3 regions of the Streptomyces sp. A2-16 genome follow, and region 2 is predicted to be linked to each of the others. Evidence: riboswitches for the same ligand, from Rfam matches in the RefSeq annotation. Region 2 holds a riboswitch; each other region holds the start of a gene.
The links. Region 2 has a riboswitch for S-adenosylmethionine ahead of thrC (threonine synthase). Riboswitches for the same ligand answer to the same signal wherever they lie in the genome.
Positions count from the first base shown of each region.

Region 1: it holds a riboswitch for S-adenosylmethionine, as region 2 does, so the genes downstream of both, IOD14_RS21345 (ABC transporter substrate-binding protein) here and thrC (threonine synthase) in region 2, are expected to answer to the same signal.
Region 3: it holds a riboswitch for S-adenosylmethionine, as region 2 does, so the genes downstream of both, IOD14_RS34060 (aminotransferase class V-fold PLP-dependent enzyme) here and thrC (threonine synthase) in region 2, are expected to answer to the same signal.

Region 1 is NZ_CP063808.1:4,752,720-4,762,693, forward strand. It holds gene IOD14_RS21330 (ABC transporter ATP-binding protein) at 1-1,325, opposite strand, end outside; gene IOD14_RS21335 (ABC transporter permease) at 1,322-2,245, opposite strand; gene IOD14_RS21340 (ABC transporter permease) at 2,242-3,201, opposite strand; gene IOD14_RS21345 (ABC transporter substrate-binding protein) at 3,205-4,824, opposite strand; SAM riboswitch class IV at 5,210-5,323, opposite strand; gene IOD14_RS21350 (DUF1684 domain-containing protein) at 5,462-6,280, opposite strand; gene IOD14_RS21355 (LLM class F420-dependent oxidoreductase) at 6,341-7,264, opposite strand; gene IOD14_RS21360 (NtaA/DmoA family FMN-dependent monooxygenase) at 7,283-8,683, opposite strand; gene IOD14_RS21365 (LLM class flavin-dependent oxidoreductase) at 8,680-9,780, opposite strand.
Region 2 is NZ_CP063808.1:9,286,825-9,296,798, forward strand. It holds gene IOD14_RS41625 (carboxylesterase family protein) at 1-1,049, opposite strand, end outside; gene IOD14_RS41630 (GNAT family N-acetyltransferase) at 1,111-1,719, opposite strand; gene IOD14_RS41635 (NADH:flavin oxidoreductase) at 1,778-2,911, opposite strand; gene groL (chaperonin GroEL) at 3,258-4,880, opposite strand; gene IOD14_RS41645 (cold-shock protein) at 5,247-5,453, opposite strand; gene IOD14_RS41650 (MoaD/ThiS family protein) at 5,897-6,172, opposite strand; gene thrC (threonine synthase) at 6,254-7,540, opposite strand; SAM riboswitch class I at 7,558-7,716, opposite strand; gene IOD14_RS41660 (glucosyl-3-phosphoglycerate synthase) at 7,852-8,796, shown strand; gene IOD14_RS41665 (trehalose-6-phosphate synthase) at 8,913-9,974, shown strand, end outside.
Region 3 is NZ_CP063808.1:7,561,215-7,571,188, forward strand. It holds gene IOD14_RS34030 (C40 family peptidase) at 1-244, opposite strand, end outside; gene IOD14_RS34035 (NYN domain-containing protein) at 454-1,797, opposite strand; gene IOD14_RS34040 (hypothetical protein) at 1,833-2,072, opposite strand; gene IOD14_RS34045 (rhomboid family intramembrane serine protease) at 2,233-2,973, shown strand; gene IOD14_RS34050 (Lrp/AsnC ligand binding domain-containing protein) at 2,970-3,251, shown strand; gene IOD14_RS34055 (serine/threonine-protein kinase) at 3,248-5,386, opposite strand; gene IOD14_RS34060 (aminotransferase class V-fold PLP-dependent enzyme) at 5,454-6,815, opposite strand; SAM riboswitch class IV at 6,936-7,052, opposite strand; gene trpD (anthranilate phosphoribosyltransferase) at 7,129-8,193, opposite strand; gene IOD14_RS34070 (cytochrome bc complex cytochrome b subunit) at 8,402-9,974, opposite strand, start outside.

The sequences.
Region 1 (9,974 bases), 4.5 Mb from region 2:
CCGGAAAGCTCCGCAGGGCGCCGTTCCAGCGTGGTGGTGGGCAGCGCCACCCGGTCGAGCAGTTCGCGGGCGCGGGCGAGCCGGGAGGCGCGGTCGCCGACCTTGAAGGCCCGGAGCGGTTCGGTGATCACCTCGGCTATGGAGAAGCGCGGGTCGAGGGAGGCGTACGGGTTCTGGTAGATGAGCTGGGCGCGGCGGCGCAGCTGCCTGGCCTGGGCGCCACGCGCGCTGGTGACGTCGGTGCCGTCGAACAGGACCTTTCCGGCGGTCGTGTCGGTGAGCCGGAGCACCACACGAGCGGTGGTGGACTTGCCCGAGCCCGACTCGCCGACCAGGGCGAGGGTCTGGCCTCGCTGGAGGGCGAAGCTGACGTCGTCGACGGCGCGCAGGGTACGGGGCCCGTCGCCGGTGCGGGGAAGTCTGAACTCCTTGACCAGGTTGCGCACTTCGAGCAGCGGGGCGGAGTCCGTCTTCGGGACGGGGATGCCTGTACGAGGCCGAGCGGTGGTCAGGCTAGGGGCGCTGGCCAGCAGATGCCGGGTGTACTCGTCCCGGGGGTTGGCGAGGATGTCGTGTGTCGGGCCCGCCTCCACCACCCTGCCCTGCGACATGACCACCAGGCGCTGCGCCCGGTCGGCGGCCACTCCGAGGTCATGGGTCACGAGCAGCACCGCGGTGCCCGACTCCTCGGTGAGGCGCTGGAGATGGTCGAGGATGACCCGCTGCACAGTGACGTCGAGCGCGCTGGTCGGCTCGTCGGCGATGATCAGCTCGGGCTTCGCCGCGATGGCGATGGCGATCAGGGCGCGTTGCCGCATGCCGCCGGACAGTTCGTGCGGGTACTGCTGTGCGCGGGTGGCCGCGTCGGGCAGCCCGGCCCGGTCGAGGACGGCGATCGCTTCGGCGGCGGCCGAGCGGCGGGTCGCCAGACCGTGGATGCGCAGCACCTCGGAGACCTGGTCGCCGATCCGCTTGACCGGGTTGAGCGACACCGTCGGGTCCTGCGGGACCAGCCCGATCCGCGCTCCGCGCACGGTGCGCAGCTCCGCCTCGGACAGCGTGGCCAGGTCGTGCCGGCCGAAGCGGATCGTGCCCGCGTCTATGGCGCCGTTGCCCGACAGGAGCCGGGTGATCGCGTGCGCGGTCGTGCTCTTGCCGGAGCCGGACTCACCGACCACGGCCGTCACCTGCCCCGGCCATACGTCGAGGTCGACGCCGCGGACGGCCGGGACCGTGCCGGCCCGGGTGCGGTACGACACCGACAGGCCGCGTATCTCCAGCAGGGGTGTGGTCACGTCGTCACCGTTCTCACGTTCGTCGGTCATCGCTGCCGGGACCATTCGCCGTCCAGCGCCCGGGCGATGCGGTTGGTGGACAGCACGGTCGCGGCGATCGCCAGACCGGGCAGCGCGGTCAACCACCAGGCATTGGCGAGGTAGTTGCGGCCGTCGGAGATCAACGTGCCCCATTCCGGGGCCGGCGGGGGAGCGCCGTAGCCGAGGAAGCTCAGTGCCGACACGGCCAGGATGGAGGAACCGAAGTCGAGGGTCGCCAGGACGATCACCGGGCCCGCGGCATTGGGCAGCACGTGTCGGCCGAGCACCGAGTACCAGCGGGCCCCGCTCGCGCGGGACGCCTCGACGAACACCGCCTGCCGCACCCGCAGGACCTCGGCGCGTGCCACCCGGGCGAAGGACGCGACACTGGCGATGCCGACCGCGACCGCCACCTTCACCGTGCCGTACCCGAGCGCGGTGACGAGGGCCAGCGACAGGAACAGCGCGGGGATGGACAGCAGTACGTCGACGAAGCGCATCAGCACGTCGTCCACCCAGCGGCCCACGAACCCGGCGACCACGCCGAGCAGACCGCCGACCACGAACGCGACCAGCACCGCGATCAGCGTGGCTTTGAGGGAGAGCTGGGCGCCGTGCACCACACGGGAGAACACATCGCGCCCCAGCTCGTCCGTGCCGAACCAGTGCGCGCCGCTCGGGCCGCGGAAGTTCTGCGACGGCACGCCCTTCAGCGGATCCTGCGAGGTGAGCAGACCGGGCCAGAACGAAGCCAGCACCACGAACACGAGGACGGCGACCGACAGCAGCAGGCCGGGGCGGCGCAGCAGGAAACGCAGCGTCCGTCGTGCGTCGGCGCGGTGGCCTGCTGGGCTTTCGGTCCCGGGGTCGAGCGGTCGGGCGAGGCCGAGAGCCGCCTCGGCCGCGTCGTCGACAAGGCTCTGGCTCATGCGAAGCTCGCCCTTCTGTCCGAGGCCACCACGATCCGCGGGTCGAGGAGTGGATAGACCAGGTCGATGACCAGGTTCGTCGTCACGAAGATCAGCGCTCCGAAGGCCACCACCCCCTGGACCACCGGGATGTCCTGAGCGGTGACCGCCGCCGCGGTGACGCGGCCGAGGCCGTCACGCGAGAACACCGTCTCGACGACCACCGAGCCGGCGATCAGCTGTCCCACCAGCAGGCCGACGACCGTCAGCGCCGGCAGGGACGCGTTGCGCAGCGCGTGCCGCACATGGACCCGCCACCGCCCTGCGCCCTTGGCCCGCGCGGTCTCCACGTAGGCCTGGTCCAGGGCGGTGAGCAGGCTCTTGGCGAGCACCTGGGCGACCTGCGCGCCGGTCGGGACAGCCAGCGTCAGCGCCGGCAGGACCAGGCCGCGGGGCCCGTCGCTGCCGAACGCCGGGAACCAGTGCAGTCGGAAGGAGAGCGCCTCGACGAGCAGCAGCCCCACCCAGAACGTCGGGACCGACACCCCGAGCGGGGGCAGCGACAGCAACACCTGCCGCAGCCACCGCTGCGAGGTGTACGTGGCCACGATCGCGAGACCGCCGCCGAGAAACACCGCCAACAGCATTGCGGCACCGGTCAGTTGCAGCGTCTGCGGCAGCGCGTCAGCCAGAGTGGAGGTCACCGGGCGGCCCGTGGACACCGCGTCGCCGAAGTCCCCGCGCACCGCCCGTCCCAGATGGTCGGCGTACTGCACGAGCACGGGCTTGTCGAAGCCGTACTCGTGCCGCAGCGCGGCGAGCCGGGCCGGATCGACCTCACCCGAATCCATGCCGGCACCGGCCATCGCGGTGACCGGGTCACCGGGCAGCCAGTTCAGTACCAGGAACGACACCGTGTACGCCGCCCACAGCACCCCGGCCGCCTGCGCCAGTCGCTTGATCACATAGCGGCGCACGCGCTAGCCGATCCAGGTGTCGTGCAGCTGGATGCGGCTGCCCGAGTCGAAGTCGAGGCTGTGCACCTTCTTCGACACGGCCAGCTGGGTCTGGAGCTCCACCACCGGCACGTTGTACGCGTTCTGCACGATGAGCTTCTGCGCCTCTTCCACCAGCTGCTTGCGCTTCGCGGTCTCCGTGGTCGCGGCCTGCTCGGACAGTGCCGTGTCCAGCGAACCGGCCGGAAGCTTGTAGGAGTTGTTCAGCTGGGTGGAGAAGGAGGTGCGCAGGATGTCTGGATCGGCGCGGGTGGTGTTCCCCCAGACCACCTCGAAGTCACTCGACTGGACCGTGGTGGCGAACTCGCTGACCTGGCGCTGCTGGAGCACCACGTCGATCCCGACCGCCTTCAGTTGCTGCTGGACCAGCTCCAGAGCGGGCTGGTTGGTGGCCGCGTTGGGGAACCAGGTGATGGTCAGGCGGAGCTTCTTGCCGTCCTTGACGCGGATCCCGTCGCTGCCCTCCTTCCAACCGGCCCCCTCGAGAAGGGACTTGGCCTTGGCCGAGTCGAAGGAGAGGTCCGTGGAGAGGTCGGTGTAGTCGGGTGTGGTGTGTGCCAGGACGCTGGTCGCCGGCTGGGTGCCGGTCGGGAACACGGTGTCGGCGATCTGCTTCCGGTCGATGGCGGCCAGGATCGCCTGGCGCACCTTGGTGTCCTTGAGGAGGGGCCGGGAGTTGTTCAGCCCCAGGCCGAACACCACACCGGGGTTGGCCCGGCGCAGGAGGGTGACCTGACCGCCCTTGAGGGCCGCCTCGTTGGCCCTGCCGACGCTGCTGATCGCGTCCACCTGCCCGGACTGGAGACTGCCGGCCCTCACCCCCGCCTCGGGCACGACCTTGAACACCACCTTGTCGAGATAGGCCTCGCCCTTCTTGGACCACAGCGAGGAGCCCCAGTCGTAGCCGGTGCGTTTGGCCAGAGTGATCGACTGGTTCTGCACGTACTGCTTCAGCACGAACGGCCCGGATCCGACCACGCCCTCGGTGCACTTCTGCTGCGGGGTCTTCTTCACGCTCGCCGACGACTCGATGCCCAGCGTGTGGGTCGAAGTCGCCTGCAGGAACTGGGCGTTGGGCTGCTTGAAGGTCACCTTGACGGTGAGCGGGTCCACGACGGAGGTGCTCTTGACGCCGCTGAGGTACCCCTGGGCGAGGGTTCCGAGGGCGCCGAGCTTCGGCACCGCGTCGAAGTTGTCCTTGACCACCTGCGCGGTCAGCTCGGAGCCGTCGCTGAAGGTGACACCCGAGCGCAGGTGGAACGTGAACGTGGTGGCGTCGGAGTTGACGTCCCAGCTCTTGGCCAGCCACGGCACGATCTTGCCGGTCTCGGGGTCCTGGTCGGTCAGGGAGTCCACGGTCTGGCGTACCGAGTAGATGCTCTCGTTGCTGCCGACCTGCTGCGGATCCACGCAGCCGGAGTCGGAACCCACCGCGAAGGTCAGGGTGCCGCCGGACTTCGGCGCGCCGCTGCCGGCGCCGGAGCCGTCGCTGCTCGAACCGCAGGCGGTCAGCAGCACACCGGTGGTGGTCAGGGCGGTCAGCGCCGCCCATCGGGAGGATCGGAAATCCGGAATTGCTCTCACGGAGGGGTACTCCTACTCGTGTCACCGGGCACAGGTGCCGCGGGAGGCACAGGCGTGCGTGGGCGTACGGCCCCGCTCGGCGTGCTGCCGGTGGCGGGGTGGCGCAGTGCATACAGGGATCAGGGGAAACGGGGCCGCGGAGGCAGAGGGCGGGATCAGGCGGGGACGGGTACGGCGACGACCGGTGCCGGACGTCCACCGGCCGTGGGCAGGCCTGTCAGGCCCGCCAGGTGCGTCAGGCCTGACAGAGGCTGCTGTTCGAACGCTTCAGGTCGATGTGGCGCCGGCGCGAGAGCCGGGAGAACACCACGGCGACGGCGAAGGCACTGAGGTCATCACAACGAAGACGCATGCCGATCCTTCCCGTCTCCGGCCCCGCTCGGGGGCCACGCGCTTGCGGTGATCGTCGGTGATCCCGCCGGGCTTTCACCTGGAGCACCCCACCGCGCGGGAGGGTTGCCGGTCAGCAAGCCAGGGCTTGACGCTGACACTCAATGCCGTTCGTGATCGTACGGAGCGGACTTGTGGTACGTCAATGCCGCAAGAGGGACGCCCCGTTGGAGAGAGCCGGTCTGCCATCTCCCCGTTCTGCCGGGGGCGACCCTCGCCCTTGCGGAGGCTCTCGCCGTGCTCGCGCTCACAGCCGCTCGCGGGGGATCTTCTGGCCCGCCTCGATCGCCACCGGCAGCCGGTTCTCGGCCGGGGGCAGCGGGCAGGTGGCCAGGTCGGTGTAGGCGCACGGCAGGTTCGCGGCGCGGTTGAAGTCCAGGACTACCGTGCCGTCGGCGGCGGGGGGACCGAGGGCCAGGGACCGGTTGGCGGCGTAGGTGGTGACCCCCGACGTCGCATCGGTGAACAGCACCGTCAGACTGCCCGCACCGCGTCCGGGGAACGCGGTCAGGGACAGCTGACGCCCGTCCAGCTCGAACTCCACCCTGCCCGGAGCGTCGTACACGTGCTCAAGGCCCTCGACCGCGGCACCCACGGTGGTCGGCCGCGGCTCCTCGAAGGGGATGTACCGGCCCGTCACGGCCCAGCGCGGGTCGGGGGCGTAGGCGGGCGTTCCGGCGAAGGCCGTGCGGAGCGGCGCGTCCGGGTGCCGGGGGCGCAGGATGTCGTTGCCGCCGCGCTTGGCGACCTCGATGACGGCGTCTCCCCAGACCGCGTGGATGTCGCTGCGCTCGGGAAGAACGCCGAAGCGGTGTTCACCCCGGACCGGCGTTCCGTCGATGACCAGTTCCTCGTCGTCGGCGAGGTTCACGACGACTCCGTCGGGGCCGGTGTGCCATGTGCCCGGTGCGTCGGGGAAGCGCTGCGGCCGGTCGTCGAGCCAGTGCAGGCCGGTGATCGCCAGGAACCCGTGGGGGTCGGCGAGCCGGGCCTCCTGGGCGCGGTGCCAGTCCAGCCAGCTCTCGGTGAAGGCCTGGAGGTCCGTTGTGGTGGCCTCGGTGGTCATGGTTTCTCCTTCGAGGGGTGCGTGCGGGGACATGTCGGGCATACGTCCCGACGGGCGTACTCAGCCGGCCAGTTCGCCGAGGAGTGCCCAGGTGCGTCGGCGATCCGTCTCACCGGCGATCTCGGTGCCCGTGAAGACGACCTCGGTGGCGCCGGCGTCCCGATACCTCCGTGTCTCGGTCTCGACTGTCTTCTCGTCGCCGATGACGGCCAGGTCGGCGGCCCGTCGGCCGCCGGAGAGTTCGATGACCCGGGCGTAGGACGGGATCTGTTCGTAGAACGCGAGGTTCTCGGTGGCCTGCGCCCGGACCGCGTCCACGTCGTCGGTGACCACGCCGGGCACCAGAGCCACGATCCGGGGTGCGGGACGGCCGGCGGCCTCGGCCGCTGCGGTCACGGCGGGAACGATGTGTTCCGCCAGGGCGCGCGGACCTGCCAGGTAGGGCAGGATCCCGTCCGCCAGTTCACCGCTGACCCGCAGTGCCTGTGGCCCCATCGCGGCGACCAGCAGGGGGATTCCGTTCCCGGCGCCCGGTACGCGCGCCGGGATCGGGGTGGTGGCGGTGAGCAGTTCGCCGTGGAAGTCGGCCGTGCCGGTTTCGGTCAACTGCCTTAGTGCGGTGAGGAATTCACGCAGGCGGGCGATGGGGCGTTCGAAGGGCATGCCGAAGCCCGTCTCGGTGAGCAGTTTCGTGCCCAGGGCCAGACCGAGGTGGTAACGGCCGTGGGTCGCCGCCTGGGCCGTCTGGGCCTGGCTGGAGACCAGCAGCGGATGCCGGCCGAAGACGGGGATCGCGGAGGTGCCCACCTGCAGTCCGGGCACCTCGCGTCCGACGATCGCTGCGAGCTGGGGTGAGTCCGCGCCGAACGTCTGGCCGAACCAGGCCGACCGCAGCCCGGCGGCCGCGGCTTCCTGGGCCAGTTGCACGCTGGCGTCGACCTGGTTCTGTGCCTCGGATGCGTTGAGTGCTACTCCCACGGTCATGTCAGTCATGGGTGGCTGTCAGCCCGCCTGCCGGTGGTCCGGTGCGGACCGGTGGGTGAGGGGTTCGCGCAGCCCGAGGTGGTCACGGAGCGTGGTGCCGGTGTAGTCGGTGCGATACAGCCCGCGCTCCTGAAGTTCCGGGACGAGCAGGTCGACGATGTCGTCGAGGCCCTCGGGGATGAGGTACGGGGTGACGTTGAAGCCGTCGATCGCGCCGTGCCGTACGAAGTGGGCGAACTTGTCGGCCAGGGCGGAGGGGGTGCCGACGTGGCCGCGCTGCGGGCCGAGCGCGATGACGGTCTCGCGCAGCGACCAGCTGTGTGCCTCCGCCTTCGCCCGCCATTCGGCCACGACCGCGCGCGGGTCGGCGATGCGCCGTGCGCCGAAGGAGCCGTCGTTGTCGCTGACGACGGGGTCCTCCTTGGGCAGCGGCCCGTCGGCGTCGCGATCGGACAGGTCGATGCCCCACAGCAGCCCTGCGATCCCCAACGCCGTTGCGGGGGTGACCTGTTGGAGGCGGATCCAGCGCTTCTTCTCCCGGGCCTCCTCCTCGGTGGCACCGATGATGATCTCCGTGCCGGGCAGGATCCGCAGGTCGTCGTCGGGCCGCCCTGCGGCGCGCAGACGGGTGCGGATGTCCTCGGCGAAGGCCAGGGCGTCGTCGAAGTCGGTGCCGTGCGCGGAGAAGATGACGTCGGCGTTGCGGGCCGCGAAGTCGCGCCCTTCGCCGGAGTCACCGGCTTGGAAGATGACCGGGTGGCCTTGTGCGCTGCGCGGCAGGGTCGGCGCGAGGTCGACGTCGAACTGTGCTCCCCGGTGGCGCACTTGGCGTACGGCACCGGGCGTCGACCATGTCCGTGCCTCCGCGGAGTCGGCGACGGCTCCGTCCTTCCAGCCGTCCCAGAGGGCGCGGGCCACCGTGAGGAACTCCTCGGCGCGCCGATAGCGGTCGGCGTGGTCGAGGTAGCCCCCGCGGCGGAAGTTGGCACCGGTCCAGGCGTTGTCGGTCGTCACCACGTTCCAGCCGGCGCGGCCCTCGGACAGCAGGTCGAGCCCGGAGAGGCGGCGGGCGAGGTCGGCGGGCTCGTTGAAGGTGGAGTTGGACGTGGAGACCAGGCCGATCCGGCGGGTGACCGCGGCCAGCGCCGCGAGCTGGGTGATGGCGTCCGGCCGCCCGGCCACGTCGAGATCGTGGATCCTGCCGTCGACCTCGCGCAGCCGCAGTCCCTCGCCGAGGAAGAACGCGTCGAACAGTCCGCGTTCGGCGGTCTGGGCGACCCGGCGGAAGGAGGCGGGGTCGATCTGGGAGCCGCTGTCGGGGGCGGACCAGATGGTCCAGTGGTTGACGCCCTGGAAGAACACCCCGAAGTGCAGCTGGGCGTCGGGCCGGGGGACGTCGAGGGGGTCGGTGCGGGTCATCGGGTCTCCTCCTGGACGGCCGCGGTGGCGAAGCGGTTGGCGGGGCGCTCCAGGCCCAGGGTCGAGCGCAGGGACGTGCCGGGCAGAGGGCGGGCGACGAGACGGCGTTCGGACAGGGCCGGCAGGACGAGGCGGGACAGGACGGGAAGGTCCTCGTCCAGCACCAGCGGATGCAGCCGTACGCCGTCGACGTGACGGCTCAACTCGCCCAGCAGTGCGATCAGTCGGTCTGCCGGACCGATGTGCCGCAGCCTTCCCCGATCGGTCCACGGGGCGTGCCGTTCCAGGTCGGCGACGCGCTCGGCGCCGGTGGCGTCAGGCGTGTCGAGCGCCACCTCGACCTCCGCGAAGACGCGGGGTGTGCCCGCGGCCGTGGCGGCCGTGGCGACTGCCGTCAGGTCGCGGCCCTCGACGAGGCCGACATCGAGCTGCGCTGCGGGCACCTGGCCGGTCCTGCCCAGGACGACGAGCTGCCCCTGGGGCGGGCGCGGCACGATCGCCGGGCCCTTGACGGCGTAGGTTTCTCCGGTGAAGTCGATGTAGTGGAGCCGTTCGCGATCGAGGTAGCGGCTCGTGGCCACGGACCGGATGACCGCGTCGTCCTCCCACGAGTCCCACAGGGCGCGGGCCACCTCCACCCCGTCCCGGGACTCCCGGGCCCGCGCGTCGGCGTCGGCGACCACGGGGCGGCCCCAGGCGCGGGCCGCCTCGGGGCGATCCTCCTCCGTCACCACCCATCCGGCGCGGCCGGCGGAGATGTGGTCCAGGGACGCCAACTGGCTGGAGACATGGAAGGGTTCGGCATAGGTGACCGGGACGACGGGCGCGATCCCGATGGTGCTCGTGGACGCCGCGAGGAAGGCCGCCCGCTCCACCGCGCCGATGCGGCCCACCGGATCCGGTGAGGCCCCGGGCGGCAGCACGCCGTCATCCAGGGTGATCAGTGTGAACCCGGCGTTCTCGGCCACGGCGGCGACCCGGGCCACGCGGCGAGGGGTGAGCAACTGGTCGGGCGAGTGGGCGGCGCGGCGCCAGGCCGCGGGATGGGCACCCTCGCCGTCGATCTCAACGGCGAGGTGCAGGGTGGGGCCGGACAAGGGGGAGTTCCTTCCGAGATGCACGCGAACTCGCGGCCGTAGGGCACAAGGCCTGCGGCCACGACGAGACGGCCGGCGGGACGGGCCGGCAAGGGTCAGACGTGTGCGGAGGGACAGACGGCGGAGGAGGTGCGGCAGTAGTCGACATGCCGCCGGGTGATCAGCCGCGCACCCGTGCAGGCACCCTGTGGTGC
Region 2 (9,974 bases):
TCTCCGCCCGGGCCCGGCGCGTACCTCCGCAGCGCCGCGGCCGCCTGTTCCTCGGTGATCCTGCCGAGCCGATCGCCCAGGGCGAGGAAGAGCCGGTACTCGTCCCGGTTGTGCCCGACGAGCAGCTCCACGTCCCGTCCCGCGCCCGCCGCCAGCGCCTCCCAGGGCGTGCACGGCAGCACCTCGCCGTCGACGACGGGAGCGAAGGGGGTGGCGGTGGGTGCGACCTGCCCCCAGCGGTCGCCGTACTCGCGCATCCGCAGGCTCAACCGCTCCCCCACCACGGGCAGTTCACGCGGGTCCACGGCGGACAGCGCGGCCGCCGTCGCGGCGAGTCCCGCCTCCTTGCCGAGCTCCACCGCGATGTCCCCGGCGAGTTCGGCGGAGAAGTACGTACCGGGCACGCTCTGCGTGACGGCCCGCCCGAACAGCCCCCGGGCGGCGGGCATCGCCAACAGCGAGGCCACCGACCCCGCCCCCGCCGACTCCCCGAAGACCGTGACCCGGCCGGGGTCCCCGCCGAACGCCGTGATGTTGTCCCGCACCCATTCCAGCGCCGCGACCTGGTCCAGCAGCCCCCGGTTCGGGGGCGCCCCCGCCAGCAGGGCGAACCCCTCGATGCCGACGCGGTAGTTGAGGGTCACGACGACCATGTCACCGGCGCGCGCGAGGTGCTGGGCGTCGTAGCCGGGGCTGCCGGCGTGACCGAGTTTGTAGGCACCGCCGTAGATCCACACCATCACGGGCCGGCGGGCCTGCGGGTCCGTCGTGGGGGTCCAGACGTTGACCGTGAGCCAGTCGTCGCCGGCGGGCGTCGCAGGCGCGTCGGCCCGGCTCCCGAAAGCGGACTCCTGCGGGGGCGGAGGTCCGAAGGCATCCGCCTCCCGGGTCCCCTCCCAGCTCCTGACGGGCCGTGGCGCCTGGAACCGGGCCGTTCCGACCGGGGGTTCGGCGAACGGGATCCCGCGGAAGACCACCAGTCCGTCCTCGGCGCGCCCGCGCACGGCACCGGCCGCGGTGCGCACGTCGAGTTCCTCGGCTGACGTCATCGTCCGACTCCTCACAGGTAGGGGCTGCCGGCTTCACTCCAGCCCACTTCCCTTGCCTGAGTCAACCAAGTCGGCGCGGGGGCCTCCACATGGTCGTGACCACCTGCCCGCCCGCGAGGACGATCTCGTCCCGCACACCGAAACCGACGCTCTCGTAGCACCCCAGGTTGGCGGGGTTGGTCGACTCCAGGTAGGCGGGCGCGCCGAGTTCGTCGATGCGACGGAGACCCTCGGCGACCAGCCCCATGCCGAGCCCCTTGCCGCGATGGTCCGCGTGGGTGCCGAGAATGGTGAGGCAGAAGAACGGCTCGGTGGGACGGGCCTCCTCGAACCGCTCCCCCACCGCCATGATCGCGCGAGCGGTGGCGGGATCCGTGGCCGCCGCCAGCCGCCCCTCCAGCCCGGCCGCCTCCTCCGCCGTGAGCTCGGTCCCGTCCGGCGGGATCCACACGGCGGCGGCCTCGACGCCGGGCGTCACCAGGGTCCACGGGTACCGGACCGCGGAGGCGGCGTAGACCCGCCACATGACGGCGGCCTGCTCGGCCCGTCGCCCCTCGTCGGGGAAGGCGGCCGCTCCCCAGACGGGGTCGTGCAGGAAGGCGCTGGTGAAGACGGAGACGAGGGAGTCGACGTCGGAGGGGGTGGCGGTACGGGCGGGGGTGTGGGCCATGCCGCCATTGTCGGCCCGCTCCGGGAGCGGGACGCCGGCCCACACCCACCTCATACCGTCAGCTCAACGACTTCAGCGCGGACGCGTCGTACGGCTGGAGCTCGTCGAAACGGCCGGCGAGCACCTTCGCGGCCCACTCGGGGTCCTGGAGCAGCGCCCGGCCGACGGCGACCATGTCGTACTCCTCGCGCTCCAGGGCGTCGAGCAGGTCGTCGATGGCCTTGACCGGGGAGCCCTCGCCCATGAAGCCGCGGATGAAGTCGCCGTCGAGGCCGACCGAGCCGACGGTGATGGTGGTCCTGCCGGTGAGCTTCTTGGTCCAGCCGGCGAGGTTGAGGTCGGAGCCGTCGAACTCGGGGAGCCAGTAGCGGCGCGTGGAGGCGTGGAAGGCGTCGACACCGGCCGCGGCGAGCGGGGCGAGGATCGCCTCCAGCTCCTCGGGCGTCTCGGCGAGGCGCGCCTTGTAGGCCTCCTGCTTCCACTGCGAGTACCGGAAGATGATCGGGAACTCGGGCGATACCGTCTCGCGTACGGCCGCCACGATCTCCGCCGCGAACTTGGTGCGGGCGACCGGGTCACCGCCGTAGGCGTCGGTGCGGCGGTTGGTGCCCGCCCACAGGAACTGGTCGAGGAGGTAGCCGTGGGCGCCGTGCAGCTCCACGCCGTCGAAGCCGATGCGCTCGGCCGCGGCCGCCGCCTCGGCGAACGCGCCGATGACGTCGTCCAGGTCGCGCTGGGTCATCGCCTTGCCGGTGGGCTCGTCGGCGCCGATGCGGATGCCGGAGGGGCCGACGGCGGGGGCGTCGGCGTAGGGCTGCTGCCCCTGCTCGCGGACCATGCCGATGTGCCACAGCTGCGGGACGATGGTGCCGCCCGCCGCGTGCACCTGCTCGGCGACCTTCGCCCAGCCCGCCAGCTGCTCCTCACCGTGGAACCGCGGGACGCTGCCGCTGTTCCCGGCCGACTCGTGGCCGACGTAGGTGCCCTCGGTGACGATCAGGCCGACTCCGGCGGCCGCGCGGCGGGCGTAGTACGACGCCACGTCCTCGCCGGGGATGCCGCCCGGGGAGAACATGCGGGTCATGGGCGCCATCGCGATGCGGTTCGGGACGGTCAGGCCGTTGATGTGGGCCGGGCGGGAGAGGATCTCGGCGGCGCGGGAGGTGGCCGGAGGGGTGGCGGGGGCGGTCACGTGGGGGTACTCCTCGGTATGTGCATGCGCATAGACAGTTCCCCTACCTCAACCGCCACGCACGGCACGGCATTTCCGACCGGTCCGTGATCCAGCGCACACATGAGGAAAGCCCGCCCCACTGTCGTGGGACGGGCTTCTCGCGGAGCGCCGGGCAGGCCTTGCACCTGCATTTCCCCGCAGGAAGCGGGGCGTCTTTCCTTGGACCACCAACGCGTAGTCGACCGACGGAGCTTCACGTCGACCGGCTCGTGATCAATCATAGCGCAGAAAAAACCGCGGGCGGCACACCCCGCTTCCGGGAAGTGCCGCCCTCGGCAAGGACGTTGATCAACCCTCAGGTCGATCAGAAGTCCATGTCACCGCCCGGCATGCCGCCACCGGCAGGCGCGGCGGCCTTCTCCGGCTTGTCGGCGATGACGGCCTCGGTGGTGAGGAAGAGCGCGGCGATGGAGGCGGCGTTCTGCAGGGCAGAGCGGGTCACCTTCGCCGGGTCGATGATGCCTTCGGCGATCATGTCGACGTACTCACCGGTCGCGGCGTTCAGGCCGTGGCCGACGGGCAGGTTGCGCACCTTCTCGACGATGACGCCACCCTCGAGACCACCGTTGACGGCGATCTGCTTGAGCGGGGCCTCCAGGGCCAGCTTCACGGCGTTGGCGCCGGTCAGCTCGTCACCCTCCAGGTCCAGCTTCTCGAAGACCGAGGAGGCCTGGATGAGGGCCACGCCACCACCGGCGACGATGCCCTCCTCGACGGCCGCCTTCGCGTTGCGAACGGCGTCCTCGATGCGGTGCTTGCGCTCCTTGAGCTCGACCTCGGTCGCGGCACCGGCCTTGATGACGGCGACGCCACCGGCGAGCTTGGCCAGGCGCTCCTGGAGCTTCTCGCGGTCGTAGTCCGAGTCGCTGTTCTCGATCTCGGCGCGGATCTGGTTGACGCGACCGTTGACCTGGTCGGACGAACCGGCACCGTCGACGATGGTGGTCTCGTCCTTGGTGATGACGACCTTGCGGGCGCGGCCCAGGAGGTCCAGGGTCGCGTTCTCCAGCTTGAGGCCGACCTCCTCGGAGATGACCTCGCCGCCCGTGAGGATGGCGATGTCGCCGAGCATGGCCTTGCGGCGGTCACCGAAGCCCGGGGCCTTGACGGCGACGGACTTGAAGGTGCCGCGGATCTTGTTGACGACCAGGGTCGACAGGGCCTCGCCCTCGACGTCCTCGGCGATGATCAGCAGCGGCTTGCCCGACTGCATGACCTTCTCCAGGAGCGGGAGCAGGTCCTTGACGGAGCCGATCTTGGAGTTGGCGATGAGGATGTAGGGGTCGTCGAGCGACGCCTCCATGCGCTCCATGTCGGTGGCGAAGTACGCCGAGATGTAGCCCTTGTCGAAGCGCATACCCTCGGTGAGCTCCAGCTCCAGACCGAAGGTCTGGGACTCCTCGACGGTGATGACGCCTTCCTTGCCGACCTTGTCCATCGCCTCGGCGATGAGCTCGCCGATCTGGGTGTCGGCGGCGGAGATGGAGGCCGTGGAAGCGATCTGCTCCTTGGTCTCGACATCCTTGGCCTGCTCGAGCAGGGCGGCGGAGACGGCCTCGACAGCCCTCTCGATACCGCGCTTGAGGGCCATCGGGTTGGCGCCGGCGGCTACGTTGCGCAGGCCCTCGCGGACCAGCGCCTGCGCCAGAACGGTCGCGGTGGTCGTACCGTCACCGGCGACGTCGTCCGTCTTCTTGGCGACTTCCTTGACCAGCTCGGCGCCGATCTTCTCGTACGGGTCCTCGAGCTCGATCTCCTTGGCGATGGAAACACCATCGTTGGTGATCGTGGGGGCGCCCCACTTCTTCTCGAGGACGACGTTGCGACCCTTGGGGCCGAGCGTCACCTTGACGGCGTCCGCGAGCTGGTTCATGCCGCGCTCGAGGCCGCGCCGCGCCTCCTCGTCGAACGCGATGATCTTGGCCATGTGAAGTGGTCCCTCCAGGACTGGGGGTGATTCCTTCGGACCGCGCCCGCGCCCGCGACGGACGGCTCGCACACCTCGTGGGTTCCTTCCCCACCTGGCCTGCGGGCCTCACCGACCCGGTCCTTCGTTGTCACTCTCACCTTCAGAGTGCTAACGCCAATGATTAGCACTCGGCATGGTCGAGTGCAAGCGCCTCTCAGGGAACGGCCAGGAACGACAGGGGGTGCGAGGGGTGTGCGAGGGGTGTGGCAGGGGTCCCGGCGGGGCCCCGGGACATGCCGAAGGGCCCGTACCCATGACTCCCCATGGGGTACGAGCCCTTCGAAGAAGAACGAAGAACGACGCTGTTGTTACCCGGCGCGTGCTTCAGCCAGTCGCGAGACGGACCATGTCCGCCTGCGGCCCCTTCTGACCCTGCGAGATCTCGAACTCGACCCGCTGGCCCTCTTCAAGGGTGCGGTAGCCGTCCATCTGAATCGCGCTGTAGTGGACGAATACATCCGCACCACCGTCGACCGCGATGAAGCCGTACCCCTTCTCCGCGTTGAACCACTTGACGGTGCCCTGAGCCATGCCTAACTCCCCTATTACTGGCCCTTGCACGGATCCACACTTCGTGGATCCGGGTCAGACCTCACCCCCCACATGGTTGGGGGCGTGCGCCGGAACGCGTCGACCGCGGCTGAATGTATCTGTCCAACTGCCGTCTGCAACAGGTCAATCGGACGAGAATTCTGGACGGAAGGGGTCCGGAATGTAGCGAGAATTCGCCCGAATTCGGGGCAAGTCGGGCCCCACAAAAGGAGCATAAGACGCAAAGAACCCACACACTTTGGCTACTTCTCGTCGCATCCGAAGTCGGCACTCATATGCGCCCGGCATGAAGGAAGCAGCAGCTTCCCCAACTGTACCGCGCTCAACCATAGAGAATTGCCCCCTCCGCTTCTCTCGCGGAGAGGGCAATCGGATGAACACTCGGTAATTACTGTTACCGAAGGTAATGACCAGTCATACGGTCACCCGCCGGCGACCGCCGGGATGATGGAGACGCCGGCCCCGTCGGGCGTCGCCGTCTCCAGCCCCTGCTCGAACCGCACATCGTCGTCGTTCACGTACACATTCACGAACCGCCGCAGCTTGCCCTGGTCGTCGAGAACGCGGGCGGCGATACCGGTGTGGTTCTTCTCCAGGTCCGCGATGACCTCGGCGAGGGTCCCGCCCTCGGCCTGCACCTCGGCCTGGCCGCCGGTGTAGGTGCGCAGGATGGTGGGGATACGGACGGAAACGCTCATGTTCAGACCTCCGGTCGGATAAGGCTTTCAGGGGGCTCGGGGAGCTGCGCGACCTGCCCCCACCGGCCCGCGGACAGACGACTACGCGAGGCCGGCCTCGCGGAACGAGTCGAGGTTGGGGCGGATGGTCGCGGTCAGTCCCGTACCCGCCACCGCGTCCAGCGTCTTCAGACCGTCCCCGGTGTTCAGCACAACGGTCGTCAGCGAGGGGTCCAGCACCCCGTTCTCGATCAGCTTGCGGGTCACGCCCACGGTCACGCCACCCGCGGTCTCCGCGAAGATGCCCTCCGTACGGGCGAGCAGCTTGATCGCGTCCACGACCTGCTCGTCGTTCACGTCCTCCACCGCACCGCCGGTGCGACGGGCGATGTCCAGCACGTACGGGCCGTCCGCGGGGTTGCCGATGGCCAGCGACTTGGCGATGGTGTTCGGCTTCTGGGGCCGGACCACGTCATGGCCCGCCTTGTACGCGACCGACACCGGCGAGCACCCCTCCGCCTGCGCACCGAAGATCTTGTACGGCCTGTCCTCGACGAGCCCGAGCTTGATCAGCTCCTGCAGACCCTTGTCGATCTTCGTGAGCTGCGAGCCGGAGGCGATCGGCACCACCAGCTGGTCGGGGAGCTTCCAGCCCAGCTGCTCGCAGATCTCGTACGCCAGGGTCTTGGACCCCTCCGCGTAGTACGGCCGCAGGTTGACGTTGACGAAGCCCCAGCCCTCACCGGCCGGGTCGCCGATCAGCTCGGAGCAGAAGCGGTTCACGTCGTCGTAGTTGCCCTCGATGCCGACGAGCTCGCCGCCGTAGATCGCGGCCATGACGACCTTGCCCTGCTCCAGGTCGTGCGGGATGAACACGCAGGAGCGGAAGCCGGCCCGGGCGGCCGCGGCACCCACCGCGCCGGCCAGGTTGCCGGTCGAGGAGCAGGAGAGGGTGGTGAAGCCGAAGGCGCGCGCCGCCTCCAGGGCCTGCGCCACCACGCGGTCCTTGAAGGAGTGCGTGGGGTTGCCGGAGTCGTCCTTGATGTACAGACCGCCGGTCACGCCGAGCTCGCGGGCGAGGTTGTCGGCCTTGACGAGCTGGGTCCAGCCGGGGTTGATGTTGGGCTTGTCCGCCACGTCCGCGGGGACGGGCAGCAGCGGGGCGTATCGCCAGATGTTCGCGGGTCCCGCCTCGATCTGCTTGCGGAGCTCCTCGGTGTCGTAGGCCGAGAAGTCGTAGGCGATCTCGAGCGGGCCGAAACACTCCTCGCACGCGAAGACCGGGCCGAGCGGGACGCGGTGACCGCATTCGCGGCAGCTCAGCGCCGCGGCGGGACCGAGGTCGACGGTCGTGGAGTCGGTGGTGCTTGCAACAGTCTGCGCAGCCATGGAGGCGAGGCCCTTTCTCCTCATCTTCCTCACGACGCACTTCGCCGTGAGACGGATTTGGCACCTTCCCGAGCCGGGAGCCTCGCGGAGACGATCGTCAGTGATCACTACGAGAACCGACTGGAGGGTTGCCGGGGCTTCATCGGGCCGTATCCCTCTGCCCCTCTGGATGAGCGGTATGAAGTTGTGAACGGCGGGCCACCCTGGACATGCGATGGTCATCCGCGTTGTTCAAGACTGTAACCGACGACCAGGACAGTTGAGAGAGTCGTCCGAACCGCGAGATGGATCACAAGTGAGGAGCCGCCTACGTGCTGGAAGAAGTCGAGCGCTGGCTGAGCACCCGCTCCTGGTCGCTGACCGACCGGCCGCTGCACCGGATCATGGCCGCCAAGCAGCGCACCGGACAGCGGGTCAGTGTCGTGCTGCCCGCGCTCAACGAGGAGGAGACGGTCGGTGACATCGTCTCCGTGATACGTCACGACCTGGTGCGTCAGGTTCCGCTGGTCGACGAGATCGTCGTCGTCGACTCGGGGTCGACCGACCGCACCTCGCAGGTGGCCGCCGCGGCCGGTGCCACGGTGGTGCACCGCGACGAGATCCTGCCCCGGCTGCCCGCCCTGCCCGGCAAGGGCGAGGTCCTGTGGCGCTCCCTGCTGGTCACCACCGGGGACATCGTCTGCTTCATCGACGCCGACCTGAAGGAGTTCTCCTCGGACTTCGTCTCCGGCATCGTCGGCCCCCTGCTCACCGACCCCGAGGTCGACCTGGTCAAGGGCATGTACGACCGTCCCCTGGGCGGCGCCGCCGGACAGGGCGGCCGGGTCACCGAGCTCATGGCGCGCCCGCTGCTGAACATGCACTGGCCGCAGCTGGCCGGTTTCGTGCAGCCGCTGGGCGGCGAGTACGCGGCCCGGCGCTCGTTGCTGGAGCAGCTCCCGTTCCCCGTCGGCTACGGCGTGGAGCTCGGCATGCTGGTCGACGCCCTGCACCTGGTGGGTCTCGACGCGCTCGCCCAGGTCGACGTGGGGGTGCGCAAGCACCGTCACCAGGACGGGCAGGCCCTGGGCCGGATGTCCGCCGCGATCTACCGCACCGCGCAGCTCCGGCTGGCCCGCGGCCACATGATCCGCCCGGCCCTGACCCAGTTCGAGCGGGGCGAGACGGGCTTCGAGCCGCGCACGTACTCGGTGGACACGGAGGAACGGCCGCCGATGCGGGAGATCACGGAGTACATGAAAAGAAGGGTCGCGTAGTCCCGCCCGGAGACCGGGGGAACTGCGCGACCGGCCGCCACCGTCCCGCGGCCGAAGGTCCGGCCGCAGCGGACGGGAACGTTTGAGCGGTTGGGTGCCGGGCTAGGTTTCGAGGCATGGCTTCTTCGCACAACGCCCGCGTCCTGGTCGCGTCCAATCGAGGTCCCGTCTCGTACGACGTGGGCGACGACGGCTCGCTGCGAGCCAGGCGCGGCGGCGGCGGCCTCGTCTCCGGCCTGTCGGCGATCGGGCCGGAGTCCGACGCGCTGTGGGTGTGCTCGGCCCTGTCCGACGGCGACCGCGAGGCGGTGCGGCAGGGGGTCGGCGAGGACGGCGTCCGGATGCTCGCGATCCCCGCCGACGTGCACGCGGACGCGTACAACGGCATCGCGAACTCGGTCCTCTGGTTCGTACACCATCTCCTCTACCAGACCCCGCTGGAGCCGACCTTCGACGCGGAGTTCCGGCGGCAGTGGGCGTCGTACGAGACGTACAACCGCGCCTTCGCGGAGGCGCTCGCGGAGGAGGCGGCCGAGGGGGCGGCGGTCCTGGTGCAGGACTACCACCTGTGCCTGGTGCCGGGGATGCTCCGCGAACTCCGCCCCGACCTGCGCATCGCCCACTTCTCGCACACGCCGTGGGCGCCGGTGGAGTACTTCCGGATGCTGCCGGACGACATCGCGGAGCAGTTGCTGCGCGGCATGCTCGGCGCCGACCGGCTCGGCTTCCTCACCCACCGCTGGGCGGACGCCTTCACGGCCTGCTGCACGGCGCTCGTGGACGGGCTCGGACGGACGCGGATCGGGGTGCACGGCCTTGGCGCGGACGCGGACTTCCTGCGCGCCCGCTCCCACGAGGCCGACGTCGAGGAGCGGATCGTCGCCCTGCGCGAGGAGATCGGCGAGGGCCGGAAGACCATCGTGCGGGTGGACCGGACCGAGCTGTCCAAGAACATCGTGCGCGGGCTGCTCGCCTACCGAAGGCTGCTGGAGTCGCGGCCCGAGTGGCGGGAGCGGGTGGTGCACGTGGCGTTCGCGTACCCGTCTCGGCAGGACCTGGCGGTGTACCGGGAGTACACCGCCGAGGTGCAGCGGCAGGCGGAGGAGATCAACGACACCTTCGGCACCCCTGGCTGGACCCCGGTCCTGCTGAATCTGAAGGACGACTTCGCGCGCTCC
Region 3 (9,974 bases), 1.7 Mb from region 2:
GGATGGTGGAGATCTCCTTCTGGAGGCTCTCCTGCTTCTCCTTGGCGCCGTTGAGCTTCTCGGTGGCCTGCTCGGCCTGCTCGTAGAGGGCGTCGACCTTCGCCTTGACCTCGTCCTTGCTCGGCTTCGCGCTCGGCGCGGCATTGGCGGCATTGGCACTGAGGGCCACGGCGGCAGCGGCTGCGGTCGTGAGCACGGTCACGCGCGTACGGCTCGGCTGCTTGGGTCGACGATGGGACGCCACGGAGGTGAACTCCTTCTTTTGAGTGATCACCCGCTCGGAGGTTCGAGCCCAGACCCTAGTGACCATCCCGTGATCAGTTCAAATCCTCAGGAGCAAAATCCTGTCACGCCATGCATTCTTTACACACAACTCACGTGCAGTGATACGCGATTGACACTACGTTGCGTGACGATAAGGCTAATTCGGGCATTAAACCTGGACCCTGATGTTTAGGACAGGCGCTTGAGAAGCACCGCGGAAGCGACCGGCCGCGCCCCCGCCTTGGCGATCCCGTCGGCGACCTCGCGGTCGGTCGAGGCGACGATGACCGGCCGCCCCGGCGGCTCGGCACGCACCAGCTGGCGGATCAACTCGTCGGCGGTGACACCCGCCTTCGAGAACAGCACCCGCACCCCGCGCGGCGGCGCGAGCAGCACCGGCGCGGCCAGCTCGGCCCCGTCGAAGACGCAGGTCACCTCCGCCCCGGTCTGCGCCGCGAGCTGGGAGAGCTGCCCGAGGAGCCTCAGGCGCTGCTTCTCCAGCGGCATCTGGGGATAGCCGGTCTTGGTGACGTTGTAGCCGTCGACCACCAAGTGCGCCTGGGGCAGGGCGAGAAGCTGGTCCAGGATGGCCGGATCGTGCTCGGACAGCGCCCGCGCGGCGATGTCCTTCGGGGTCATGCGGCCCGGTTCGACCGCGTCCACGGTCTCGGCGGGCCGTACCGAGACGGGCGGCAACGCCAGCTCCCGGCGCAGCCCTTGGGCCGCGTCCAGAACGGTGTCCAGAAGCAGACGCACGCGCATGTCCTCGACACTGCGCCCCTCCCGTGCCGCTCTGCGCGTGGCCTCCAGAGCGGCCTCCGCCTCCCCGAGGCGTGCCTTCAGGCGCCGGGACTCGCTCTCGGCGGCGGACACCTGGGTCTGGCCCTCGGTGCGCACGGCCTCCATCTCGGCCTGCAGCTTGCGCAGCGCCGCCTCGCCGCGCTTGACGTCACTGAGTGCCGCGCGCAGCTTGCGGTGAAGCGATTCGGCTTCCTTCTTGGCGACCTCCAGGTCGGCGCGCAGCCGCTCGGTGTCGGCGCGCGTCTGGTCGCGGGCGGCCGCGAGCTCCTCGCGCAGCCGCTCCAGCTCGGCACGGCTCTCCTCGTCGGCCCGCTCGGCGTCCGCCCGCTGGGCCTCCTCACCGGCCGCGGTGACCAGCTTGACCCAGCCGGTGGGACGCAGAACATAGGCCGCGGCCGCCACATCGAGCGGGTCCGCGGCCGGGGGCGGGGCACCGGAGTCGAGGGCGCCGGACAGCTCCGGCTGGGCCTCTCTGAACTTCTCCCCGATGCGCTGGCGGAACAGCGGATCGGTCTCCAGCGCGGCCGCCATCGCGTTGCCCGCGAACTTGGCCCGCCGGTTCGGCGCGAAGCGCGCGTACTGCCTCAGCTGGGCGGGCAGTTCGCCGACGGTCAGCCCGCCGAAGCCTTCCGAGACGATGTGCACGACCCGGCGCCGCACACTGTCGGGCAGCGGACGGTCGAGCACCTCGGCGGCGCCGTCGCCCGGCCCCCCGCCTTGTGTCTCCACCATCCGTCACACCCCATCGCCGTGCGGGGCCGGCCCTGTCAGGAGCCGGCGCCCGGCCTGTCCACGAGTTCCACCTGGTCCACCGCGTTGCACCAGCGGCACCGCACCGACTCGATGGTCTCACTGACCACCTCGCGCTCCTCGACATTCGGCTCGCCGGCCAGATCGAGGTGGACGTACTCGACGACCTTCGACGAGCGGGTCACGTCGAAGCGCGTGAGGTTGCCGCAGAGGGTGCAGCGCCACCGCGTCGAGGCGGTCGGGAGGGGAACCGTCATCGTGACTGTGCTCTTTCCTACTAGCCATTGTCAGTGACACACCGGCGTCCCGGTGCATGTGGCTCGTAACCCTACGGCCTGGCGGGTACTCGCCGCTCGGGCGTCCGCAGCGGCGAGGCGGTCTGTCGGGTTGCGTCCGGTTACGTCATGCTCTGTGTTCATGATCAGCAACTGGAGGGTGACGGTCGGTGGAGCAAGCAGGGCGCTGTGGGGGCCGGCTCCGGTCACCTACGGCCTGATCGCCCTGTGCTGTCTGGTCTTCGTGGTCGGCCCCGCCTCGGGTCTCGATCCGGCCTACGGCTCCGGGGACGCGGCCCTGGCCGCCCAGCGCGCCTACTTCCACCGCTGGGGCGTGGTCCCGGCCGAGCTCTTCGAGGACGCGCCCGGTGCCGCGCTCACCCCGGCCACCGCGCTGTTCGTGCACGGCAGCTGGGTGCACCTGCTGGGCAACATGCTCTTCCTCTACGTCTTCGGCGTGATGACCGAGGAACGGATGGGCCGGCTGCAGTTCCTCCTCTTCTACCTCGGCTGCGGCTACCTCGCCCTGCTGGGCTACGCGGCCGCCAACGCCGACTCCGACCAGTCCCTGGTCGGTGCCTCCGGGGCGATCTCGGCGGTCCTCGGCGCGTTCCTGTTCCTGTTCCCCGGGGCCCGGGTGACCAGTCTCCTGCCGTTCCTGTTCTTCCTGCCGCTGCGCTTCCCCGCCTGGGTCGTCCTCCCCTTCTGGGCGGCCCTGCAGTGGCTCGCGGCGGGCCGGGCCTCCGACGGCCCCGGGGTGGCGTATCTGGCCCACCTGGTGGGCTTCGGCCTGGGCCTGGTCTTCGCCTGGGTGCGGTTCGGCCGTACCACTAGAGTGAGGGCCGCCCCAGCGACAGCCCCCGAGGGAGAGAACCAGCCGTGATCACCGCGATCGTCCTCATCAAGACCAGCGTGGACCGGATCCCCGAGATCGCGGAGCGGATCGCCGCGCTGGAGTCCGTGAGCGAGGTCTTCTCCGTCACGGGCACGTACGACCTGATCGCCATGGTCCGGGTCAAGCGGCACGAGGACCTCGCCGAGGTCATCCCGGGCAGCATCAGCAAGATCCCCGGCGTCGAGGCGACCGACACCCACGTGGCCTTCCGCACCTACTCGCAGCACGACCTGGAGGCCGCGTTCGCGATCGGCCTCGACAGCTAGGAGTCCAGCGCGAGCACGGTGATGCCGTCGGCGGTCGCGACATAGACGCGGCCGCCCCGGACCACCGGGGACTGGGTGCCGATGGACGCCCCGCCCTCGACGCGCTTGTGCCAGGTCTGCCTGCCCGCACGGTCGATGCCGTAGAGGGTCGAACCACGGCGTACGTAGACCGTGTCGCCGGAGACCACCGGGTCGCTGTACTGGCTCCCCTCGTCGGTGAACCGGAAGGACCACACCGTCGATCCGTCGGCGGGGTCCAGGGCGACGAGTTCGTAGTCGGACGCGGTGACGCCCAGGCCGCGGAACGGCACGCAGGTGAAGTAGCGGCTGCCGAACGCCTTCTCGTTGGTCGAGTCCCACAGCGACCTGCCCGTGCGGCTGATGCCGTGCAGCGACTGCTCGCCGCCCGATCCGACGACCAGCGTGTCGCCGACCAGGGCGGGCCGCCCGGCGTCCAGGCCGGCCTTCGTCGCCCAGAGCCGCTTGCCGGTCTTCGCGTCCAGGGCCTGGACCTGGTCCCCGAAGGTACCGACGTAGACGACCCCGTCCGCCACCATGGGCTCGCTGGTGGGCGCGGCACCGGTCGGGGTGGACCAGCGCACGCTGCCGTCGGGGGCGTAGGCCCGCACTCCGCCCGCGTCCGAGCCGTCCCCGTAGGACACCAGGATCAGCTTGCCTGCGGCGACCAGGAACTGGCTGTTCGCCGCGAAGGACCTGGTCCAGCGGACCTTGCCGCGCGGGCCGAGCGCGCACAGCTCGGCGGCGCCCTCCTGGCCGTCCTCCAGCAGGCAGTGGACGCCGTCGGCGGTGGCGAGCGGGGACATGGCCTCGGCACCGAGCGGGGTCCGCCACACGGCCCGTCCGTCCAGGTCCAGCGCGTGCAGCGCGCGGTCCGCGCCGCCGACGTACACCCGGGTGCCGTCGGGCGAGACCGCGGCACAGGGGCCGCGCCGCCCGCCGAGCCCCTGGACCTTGTACTGCCAGCCCGTGGCGGGCGTGCCCGTCGGGCCCGCCCCGACCTGCGCGGATCCGTCCGACCCGTCCCGCAGCCACAGCCATCCGCCCACGCCCGCGGCCGCCGCCACTCCTGCGCCGCCCGCCACGGCCCGCAGCAGCCCGCGCCGGGACGGCGGGGCGGGCGGCGGCGACACATGGGTGACCTCGGGGACGTCCGTGACGGTCACGGGCGCCACGTACTCGACCCGGCTCTCCCGCTCCCCCGAGTCGTGCCCGGGAACCCACCGCGCCCCGCTCGGAGCGGTCTCGGGCTCCTTGGCCGCACCGGGGGCGTACCAGCCCGGCCGGAGGCCCGCGCGCAGCGACTGTGTCGTGTGTCCGGCGGCCGCGACCAGCTCGGCGGGCGTGGGCCGCGCGCCGGGCTCGTCCCGCAGACAGGCCTCCACCAGCGGCAGCTGTTCCTTCGGTACGGCGGACAGGTCGACGTCCCCGGTCAGGATCCGCAGCAGAACGACCGAATCCTGCCCCTCGCCGAAGGGCTCCTTGCCGCCGGACGCGTACGCGAGGACCGCGCCCAGGGAGAAGACGTCACTGGCCGGCACCACCTGGGCGCCGTTGCGGATCTGCTCGGGCGAGAGATAGCCGACCGACCCGACGACCACGCCGGTCCGGGTCAGGGCGGTGCCTTCCAGGGCCCGGACGATCCCGAAGTCGATGACCCGGGGGCCGTCCGGCGCGAGCAGGATGTTGGAGGGCTTGAGGTCCCTGTGCACCAGCCCCTTGGCGTGGATCGCGGCGAGCGCCTCGGCGAGCGCGGCCGCCAGCAGCCGCACCGCGGCCGCGGGCAGCGGTCCGCCGTCGAGCACCGCGTCCCGCAGGTTGGGGCCCGCCACGAACTCGGTGGCCATCCACGGCCGCGCCGCCTCGGTGTCGGCGTCCACGACCCGCGCGGTGTACGTGCCCGCCCCGCCGACGGTCTGCGCGGCCCGGACCTCGTGCCGGAACCGGGCACGGAAGGTACGGTCCCCGGCGTGCTCGGTCCGTACGACCTTCACGGCGAGCCGCGGCCCGCCCCGCGCCTCGGCGAGATACACCTCGCCCATGCCGCCGGACCCGAGTCTGCCCAGGACCTCGTACGGCCCGATGGTCCGCGGGTCCGTCTCGCGCAGCTCCTGCACCCCGTGCTCCCCCTGCTTTCGTACGGCTGCTGAGGGGGAGCGTATACGCGCGCCGGTGGCCGGTACCTCAGACGGCCGGGACGCAGCGGCCGTCCTCGGTGCGGTACGTCCACTTCGCACCGTCCGCGACCAGTTCCTTCACGGCCTTCACAAACCGCTCGACGTGCTCGTCCGGCGTGCCCGCGCCGAAGCTCACCCGGATCGCGTTGAGGGACTTCTCGCCGGGCGCCGCCTCGGGGGCGCCGCACTCGCCCTGGGACTGCGGGTCGCTGCCGAGGAGGGTGCGGACGAGGGGGTGGGCGCAGAAGAGGCCGTCGCGGACGCCGATGCCGTACTCGGCGGACAGGGCGGCGGCGAAGTGGGAGCTGTTCCAGCCCTCGACGACGAAGGAGATCACGCCGACCCGGGGGGCGTCGTCGCCGAAGAGGGACAGCACGCGGACCTCGGGGACCTCGGCGAGCCCTGTCTTCACCTTCTCGACGAGGTACTGCTCGCGGGCCACCAGGGTGTCGAAGCCGGCCTCGGTCAGCGCCCTGCAGGCCGAGGCGATGGAGTAGGCGCCGATGACGTTCGGGGAGCCGGCCTCGTGGCGGGCGGCGCTGTCGTGCCACTCCACGTCCACTCCCCCGTCCTCGCGCCGGGTGACCTTGCGGCTGGCGCCGCCGCCCGCGAGGTAGGGGTCGGCGGCCCTGAGCCAGTCGGCGCGTCCGGCCAGGACACCGGAACCGAAGGGGGCGTAGAGCTTGTGCCCGGAGAAGGCGACCCAGTCGACGTCGAGGTCACGGACGCTCACGGGGTGGTGCGGGGCGAGCTGGGCCGCGTCCAGGACGATCCGGGCGCCGTGGGCGTGGGCGGCGGCGGCCAGCTCGCGGACCGGCCACAGTTCGCCGGTGACGTTGGACGCACCGGTGACGCAGACCAGGGCCGGGCCCTGAGGGTCGCGGTCGGCGAGGGCCTTCTCCAGCGTCTCGACGGCCTGGTCCGGGGTGCGCGGGGCGTCGAGGTAGCTGACCCGGGCGTCCTGCCAGGGCAGCAGGCTCGCGTGGTGCTCGGTCTCGAAGACGAAGACCTGGCAGTCGGCGGGGAGGGCGGCGGCGAGGAGGTTCAGCGAGTCGGTGGTCGACCGGGTGAAGACCAGCTGGTCGTCGTCCCGGCAGTCGAGGAACTCGGTGACGGTCCTGCGGGCGTTCTCGAAGAGGTCGGTCGACAGCTGGGAGAGGTAGCCGGCCCCGCGGTGCACGCTGCCGTAGTAGGGCGCGTAGGCCGCCACGTCGTCCCAGACCCGCTGGAGGGCCGGAGCGCTGGCGGCGTAGTCGAGCGCCGCGTAGGTGACCTCGCCGCCGGTGACGAGCGGGACGGTGACATCACGGCCCAGAACGGGCAGCTGGGAACAAATGGTCTGGGCGGAGGCAGCGGTGGAGACAGACATGGGGGACTCCCGGGCAAAGAGAAAGGTGAGATGGGTGTGCGGAGGCGGGGCTCGGCGCCCTATCGCATTCGCTTGCTCACGGAAGACTCCTCGAACGACCAGGATCCCTGGTTCGTGAGGGATCCGCGCTTGCCGCAGACCTCGCTGCCTACGGCCTGGTCTTCACCCGGGGCACCCCGCCACGGACGGAGGGTTGCCGGACAGTCGGCCGGGGCCTCATGACTGTCACTCATGACCTGGTCAAAAAAAGTACGCGAGGTGATCGTCGTCCCGCAACCCGTGTCCGGATCGCGGGACGACACCCCGCCGGGCGCTAGGCGTTGCTCGCGGCCACCCAGCGCTCCAGGGTCCGCTTCGCCGCCCCGGAGTCGATCGCCTCGGCCGCCTTGTCCATCCCGGCCCGCAGCTGCTCGGCCAGCGTCCCGGGACCGGGCTCCAGGGCCACCAGGGCGGCCGCCGAGTTCAGGAGCACGGCGTCCCGCACCGGGCCCGTCTCGCCGTCCAGGAGCTTCCTCGCGACCTCCGCGTTGAACGCCGGGTCACCGCCGCGCAGGGCCTCCACAGGCACCAGCTCGATGCCGACGTCCCGGGGGTCGAAACTCTCCTCGGTGACCTTGCCGTCGCGGACGACCCAGACGCGGGAGGTCGACGTGGTCGTCAGCTCGTCGAGGCCGTCGTCCCCGCGGAAGACCAGGGAGGAGTTGCCGCGCTCGGCGAAGACGCCCGCGACGACCGGTGCCATCCGCGGATCCGCGACCCCGACGGCCTGGGACCGCACCCGGGCGGGGTTGGTCAGCGGTCCGAGGATGTTGAACACCGTGCGGATGCCCAACTGGCCGCGTGCGGCGCCCGCGTGACGCAGTGCCGGATGGAACTTGATCGCGAAGCAGAAGGTGATCCCTGCTTCCCCGGCCACCTCCGCCACCCGCCGCGGGGTCAGCTCCAGGTTGACGCCGAGCTTCTCCAGGACGTCCGAGGCGCCGGACGCGGAGGAGGCGGCGCGGTTGCCGTGCTTGACGACCGTGGCGCCGGTTCCGGCCACGACGATCGCCGACATGGTGGAGATGTTGACGGTCTTGGCGCCGTCGCCCCCGGTGCCGACGATGTCGACCGTCCGCCCGGGGACCTCGATCACGTTGGCGTGCGCGTACATCGCCCGGACGAGGCCGTTGATCTCCTCGACCGTCTCGCCCTTGGCGCGGAGGGCGACCACGAAGCCCGCGATCTGTGCGTCGGTCGCCTCGCCCTGCATGATCCGGTCCATCGCCCAGGCCGTCGCCTCGGCGCTCTGGTCACGGCCGTACAGCAGGGCGTTCAGCACCTCGGGCCAGGAACGGCCCGCCGCGATGTCGCCTCCAGCGGGGGTCACAGCGCTCATGGGGCCGCTCCAGATGTCGTAGAAAAGTGTCCTCACACCCTATCCAGCGCGGAGCACGGCGAAGGGCCCCGTCCGGTGTTCGGACGGGGCCCTTCGCCTCCGGCGGGCCCGGCGCGTCGGCGCGGGGAGCAGCGCACGGCAAAGGGCCCGTCCGGCGTTCCGGACGGGCCCTTCCACCGCGCGTGGCGAGCGCAGCGACAAGCAGTGATCAGTGGTGGCCGTGGCCGCTCGTGATCTCCTTGTACTCCTCGACGGTCGGCTTGGCGATCTGGGCTTCCTCGCCGTAGTACGCCTCGCTCAGCTTGGCGCGCAGCTTCTCGGAGCCCTTGACCTTGCGCTCGACGCCGTTCTCGTCGACCGTGGCGCCGATCGCGGCCGGCTTGTACTGCTCGTGCGCGGTGAGCGTGTGCAGCTGCTCCTGGCTGAGCGGCTCGTGCACCTCGATGAACTCACCGTGCGGCAGGCGCTTGATGATGCCGGACTCGCGACCGTGCAGCACCTTCTCCTTGTCGCGGCGCTGGAGGCCGAGGCAGATCCGCTTGGTGGCGACGAACGCCAGGACCGGGGCGACGAAGAACGAGACCCGCACGAACCAGGTGATGGCGTTGATCGACAGGTGGAAGTGGGTGGCCCAGAGGTCGTTTCCACCACCGATCAGCAGCACCATGTACCAGGTGATCCACGCGACACCGAAGGCCGTACGCGTCGGGGCGTTGCGCGGGCGGTCCAGGATGTGGTGCTCGCGCTTGTCGCCGGTGACCCAGGACTCGATGAACGGGTAGACCGCGATCGCGACGAGGACCAGCGGGAAGATCACCAGCGGGATGAACACGCCCAGGACGAGCGTGTGACCCCAGAAGTTGATCTCCCAGCCCGGCATGACACGGATCAGGCCCTCGGAGAAGCCCATGTACCAGTCCGGCTGGGCGCCCGTGGACACCTGGTCGGGACGGTAGGGGCCCATCGCCCAGATCGGGTTGATGGAGGCGATCGCCGCGATGGCCGCGATGACACCGAAGACCAGGAAGAAGAAGCCTCCGGCCTTGGCCATGTAGACCGGCAGCAGCGGCATGCCGACGACGTTGTTGTTGGTCTTGCCGGGGCCCGCGAACTGCGTGTGCTTGTGGTAGAAGACCAGGATCAGGTGGCCGACGACCAGGCCGAGCATGATGCCCGGCAGCAGCAGGACGTGGATCGAGTAGAAGCGGGCCACGAAGTCGCCGCCCGGGAACTCTCCGCCGAACAGGAAGAACGACAGGTACGTGCCGACGATCGGCACGGACAGGATCGCGCCCTCCATGAAGCGGACACCGGTGCCGGAGAGCAGGTCGTCCGGGAGCGAGTAACCGGTGAAGCCGGTGAACATGCCGAGGACGAACAGCAGGAAGCCGAACAGCCAGTTGACCTCACGCGGCTTGCGGAACGCGCCCGTGAAGAACACACGCATCATGTGCACGAACATGCCGGCGAGGAAGATCAGCGCCGCCCAGTGGTGGATCTGCCGGATCAGCAGACCACCGCGCACATCGAAGGAGATGTGCATGGTCGAGTTGAACGCCTCGGACATCAGCTGTCCCTGCAGCGGGACGTAGCTGCCGTGGTACTCCACCTCGTTCATCGACGGGTGGAAGAACAGCGTCAGGTACACACCCGTGAGGATGATGATGATGAAGCTGTAGAGGCAGACCTCACCCAACATGAACGACCAGTGGTCGGGGAAGATCTTGCGCATATTGGCCTTGGCCAGGGAGTAGATCCCGAGCCGGCCGTCGGCCCAGTCG